DNA from 2 places in the Nonomuraea sp. NPDC049758 genome. Region 1 is predicted to be linked to the other one. Evidence: predicted binding sites of a transcription regulator. Region 1 holds the regulator's gene; the other holds the start of a gene.

Evidence for each region. Region 1 encodes HrcA, which represses chaperone genes, less so after heat shock. Its sites were predicted from a motif close to TTGGCACTCTCNNNNNGAGAGTGCCAA; they were not measured.
Region 2: groES (co-chaperone GroES) is a predicted target of HrcA. The motif match lies at 1,145-1,171, and genes of this name have one in related genera.

What each region holds. Positions count from the first base shown of each region.
Region 1 is NZ_JBFAMZ010000019.1:208,071-210,464, reverse strand. Features, by position in the region: gene AB0J46_RS39170 (DUF3097 domain-containing protein) at 1-102, opposite strand, end outside; gene AB0J46_RS39165 (DUF456 domain-containing protein) at 120-947, opposite strand; gene hrcA (heat-inducible transcriptional repressor HrcA) at 1,104-2,117, shown strand; gene dnaJ (molecular chaperone DnaJ) at 2,129-2,394, shown strand, end outside.
Region 2 is NZ_JBFAMZ010000015.1:56,074-58,467, forward strand. Features, by position in the region: gene AB0J46_RS33660 (MarR family transcriptional regulator) at 1-127, opposite strand, end outside; gene AB0J46_RS33665 (NAD-dependent epimerase/dehydratase family protein) at 232-1,086, shown strand; gene groES (co-chaperone GroES) at 1,258-1,572, shown strand; gene groL (chaperonin GroEL) at 1,642-2,394, shown strand, end outside.

The sequences.
Region 1 (2,394 bases):
GTCGGCGTCCTCCACGACCAGGTCGAGTTCGGCGGGCACCTTCGGGATCTTGCCCTTGCCCGGCCGCCGCCAATTGCCTGCCAGCACATCGCCCTCGTACACACGGGGACCGTAGCAAATCACCCGCTGACCGCAAGGCGCTTACGCGCGCCGCTACGCCGTACGAGGACGACGATGGTGCCGATGATGCCGATGAGCAGGCCGGCGCCGGGGAACAGGAACAGCGCCGCCACCCCGCCGAACAGGCCGCCCGCCGCGGAGAGCACGTCACGGCCCACGCCGAAGCGGGCCGACGACTCCTCCTGTGTGGCGCAGGTCAGCTGGTAGTCGCCCTTGGCTGGGGCGTTGACGGCGAGGATCTCCTGCCAGGTGGTGCCGCCGGCGCTGAGCGTCTGGGTGCCGGAGACCTTGACCAGCCTGGCCTGGGCCGGGCCGCCGGAGATCTCGCACTGGTAGTTGACCCGCGTGTCGGTGGCGATGTAGACGGCCGGGCGCTTGGCGGGGTCGATCGCGACCTTCACGCTTTCGCCCGACGCGAACGTGGTCGTCGGGGCCATGTCCGAGACGCTGCTCAGCACGCCGCCGGCGAACACGACCACGCCCACGACGCCGAGCACGACGGCCACGGCCCACACGACGGCGATCCACCACAGGCGCGGCTTGATCGCCTTGCCGTCGATCCTGGCCGGGAACTGCGGCTGGCCGCCGTACTGGTTGTGGGGGCCGTACTGGTCGGGGTGGGCGTACTGGTCGGGCTGGGCGTACTGGTTCTGCTGGCCGTACTGGGGCGGGGGGCCGTACTGTGCGGGCGGCTGTTGCTGCTGGTAGGGCGGCTGGCCGTGCTGCTGGGGCTGGTACGGAGGCTGGGCGTACTGGTTCGGCTGACCGTAGTAGGGACCCTGCCCCTGGGGCGGTCCGTACTGCGGGGGCTGGGAATTGTCGGTCATGCGGCAAGTGTGAGGCCTGTCGCTTGTAAGTCGCTAGCAACAGGATGGGACCTGGTGTTATCGCACCTTGTGGGCGAGAGCCGTACACTTGGCACTCGGGAACACGGAGTGCTAGACCTGTCGTTTCCCTGTTAGGCAGAGGCAGGAGGTGAGCACGTGCTCGACGAACGGAAGCTGGCGGTGCTCCGCGCCATTGTCGAAGACTACGTGTCCACCAACGAACCGGTGGGCTCCAAGGCGCTGGCGGAGCGCCACAACCTCAAGGTCTCCCCGGCAACGGTCAGGAACGACATGGCCGCTCTGGAGGAGGACGGGTACATCACCCAGCCGCACACCAGCGCGGGCCGCGTGCCGACGGACAAGGGCTACCGCCTGTTCGTCGACCGGCTCTCGCAGGTCAAGCCCCTGTCGGGGGCCGAGCGGCGGGCGATCGAGACCTTCCTCGCCGGCGCGGTCGACCTCGACGACGTGGTCTTCCGCACCGTGCGGCTGCTCGCGCAGCTCACCAGGCAGGTCGCGGTCGTGCAGTACCCGACGCTGACCCGTTCCACGGTCAGGCACGTCGAGTTGGTCCCGCTCAACGAGCGGCGGGTCATGCTCGTGCTGATCACCAACACCGGGCGCGTCGAGCAGCGCGTGATCGAGCTGCCCGAGGTGGTGGAGGACGACCGCATCGCCCATCTGCGCGCGGTGCTCAACTCCTGCCTCGACGGCTGCGGGCTGAGCAACGTCCCCGAGCTGGTCGCCGACCTGCCCGAGCGGCTGCCCGCCGAGGACCGGCCCGCCGTGGCCACGATCCTGTCCGTGCTGCTCGAAACCCTCGTCGAACGCCATGACGAGAAGATCGTGTTCGCCGGCGCGGCCAATCTCGCGGGCGCCGACTTCGCCACCGGCCTGCGCGACGTGCTGGAGGCGCTGGAGGAGCAGGTCGTGCTCATGCGGTTGCTCGGCGAGACATCCACAGACACCCCGTCCGCGCTCACCGTGCGCATCGGCTCGGAAAACCCCTACCTTCGCGGCACGTCCATCGTCGCAACCGGATACGGTTCTGGCGACAACCAACTGGCCCGGCTCGGCGTGCTGGGTCCCACGAGGATGGACTACCCCGTGACGATGGGCGCCGTACGCGCGGTGGCACGCTACGTCAGCCAGATCCTGGCTGCATCTTAAGAGGTCGATAAGTGGCAAACAGCGACTACTACGCCACCCTCGGGGTGCGCCGTGACGCCAGTCAGGACGAGATCAAGAAGGCCTACCGCCGCCTCGCCCGCGAGCTGCACCCCGACGTGAACCCCGATCCCGAGACCCAGGAGCGGTTCAAGGAGATCACGCAGGCCTACGAGGTGCTGTCCGATCCGAACAAGCGCCAGATGTACGACCTGGGCGGCGACCCCTTCGGCGGCGGCGCGGGTGCGGGCGCGGGCGCCGGCGGCTTCGGCGCGGGCTT
Region 2 (2,394 bases), on a different contig from region 1:
CCTTCACGCCGCGCTCCAGCAGGCGCGAGGCGCGCGAGATCCGGCCGATCACGCCCATCGGGGACACGTCGACGTCGGGCCGTGTCCGCGCCCACTGTCCGAGAATCACGTCCACCGCGTCATCCACGAGGCTCACCCTACCAAAGCTTCGATGTTGAAATGTTCGGCATCGTGCGGTACTGTCCACGACGTCGAAATGTTCAACGTAGAAATTTTCGAGGTAGGTTCATCATGAAGGTGCTGGTGCTGGGCGCGACGGGGTACATCGGCGGCGCGGTGGTCGAGCGGCTGGCCGAGCAGGGGCACGAGGTGGCCGTCCTGGTGCGGCCCGCCGCCGACGGGTCCCGGCGCGTGCCGGGCGTGGCGGACGAGCGTCACGGAGACCTGGCCGACGTCGCGGGGCTGGCCGCCGCGATCACCCCGGACATCGACGCCATCGTGGTCGCCGCCCAGCTCGGCGGGGACAAGGAGGCCGACCTTGCCGCGATCGGCGTGCTCGCCGCGTCGGGCCGGAAGGTGGTCTTCACCAGCGGCGTGTGGGTGCTGGGCGCCACCGCCGACGGGCACGAGGACAGCCCGGCCGACCCGATTCCGCTCGTGGCGTACCGGCACGAGATCGAGCAGTTGGTCATCGACGGCGGCGGCTCGGTGATCCGGCCCGGCGTCGTCCACGGGCGCGGCGGCGGCATCCCCGCCATGATGCGCGCGCAGGCCGTCGAGCGCGGCGCCGGGGTCTACGTCACCGCCGGCGGCGAGCCGCACACCTGGACGTTCGTGCACGTCGACGACCTGGCCGAGCTCGTCGTGGCCGTCCTGGAGAGGGGTGGCGCCCGCGTCTACCACGGCATCAGCGAAGAGGCCGTGCCGGTCGCCGAGGTGGCCGAGGCGGCGGCCCGGTCCGCGGGCGTCAAGCCGCAGGCCGAGCCCTGGCCGCAGGCCGAGGCGGCCCAGGTGCTGGGGGCCGGCTTCGCCGAGGCCCTGGCGCTCGGCCAGCGCATCAGCGCGACACGCACGCGCGCCGAACTCGGCTGGAACCCCTCCCGGCCCGGCGTCGTCGCCGATCTGACCGAGGGTTCCTACGTCTGATCGCTCTGAGCAGACGCGTTCGTGTTGACTGTCAAGGCCCTCTTGCATATGTTTCCTGTTGGCACTCTCACCTTGAGAGTGCCAACGTGCGACGAGGCAGGTCTGACACCCGCGACGGCAGGCCCCGCTGGTCGCCTCTTCTAGATCATTCAAATCTGAAGGGGAGGTCCGATCGTGACGACCGCCACCAAGGTTCCCGTTAAGCCGCTCGGCGACCGCATCGTGGTTCAGCCGCTTGAGGCAGAGCAGACCACCGCTTCCGGTCTGGTCATCCCGGACACCGCCAAGGAGAAGCCGCAGGAGGGCAAGGTCCTCGCGGTGGGCCCCGGCAACTGGGATGAGGACGGCGACAAGCGTATTCCGCTCGACGTCTCCGAGGGCGACGTCGTCCTCTACAGCAAGTACGGCGGCACCGAGGTCAAGTACGGCGGCGAGGAGTACCTCGTGCTCTCCGCCCGCGACGTTCTCGCGATCATCGAGAAGTAAGCCGGTTGTGTCGAGCCCCGGGCGCTCTTGAGGGCCCGGGGCTTTCGACGCCAGGAGAGGACTTTCAGCATGGCGAAGATCCTGCAGTTCGACGAGGACGCCCGTCGCGCGCTTGAGCGCGGTGTCAACGCCCTCGCGGACGCCGTGAAGGTAACCCTCGGCCCGCGTGGCCGTAACGTCGTCATCGACAAGAAGTTCGGTGCGCCGACGATCACGAACGACGGTGTGACCATCGCTCGTGAGATCGAGCTGGAGGAGCGCTACGAGAACCTCGGCGCCCAGCTCGCCAAGGAAGTTGCCACCAAGACCAACGACATCGCGGGCGACGGCACCACCACCGCCACCGTGCTGGCCCAGGCCATGGTCCGCGAGGGCCTGCGCAACGTGGCCGCCGGCGCCTCGCCGCTGTCGCTCAAGCGTGGCATCGACAAGGCCGCCAAGGAGATCAGCGACCGGCTGCTGGCCAGCGCGCGCGAGGTGGGCGACAAGAAGGAGATCGCCAACGTCGCCACCATCTCCGCCCAGGACGCCAAGATCGGCGAGCTGATCGCCGAGGCGTTCGACAAGGTGGGCAAGGACGGTGTCCTCACCGTCGAAGAGTCCAACGCCATGGGCATGGAGCTCGAGTTCACCGAGGGCATGCAGTTCGACAAGGGCTACCTGTCGGCCTACATGGTGACCGACCCCGAGCGCATGGAGTCCGTCCTGGAGGACGCGTACATCCTGCTCACCCAGGGCAAGATCTCCTCCATCGCCGACTTCCTGCCGCTGCTGGAGAAGATCGCCCAGACCAAGAAGCCGCTGCTCGTGGTCGCCGAGGAC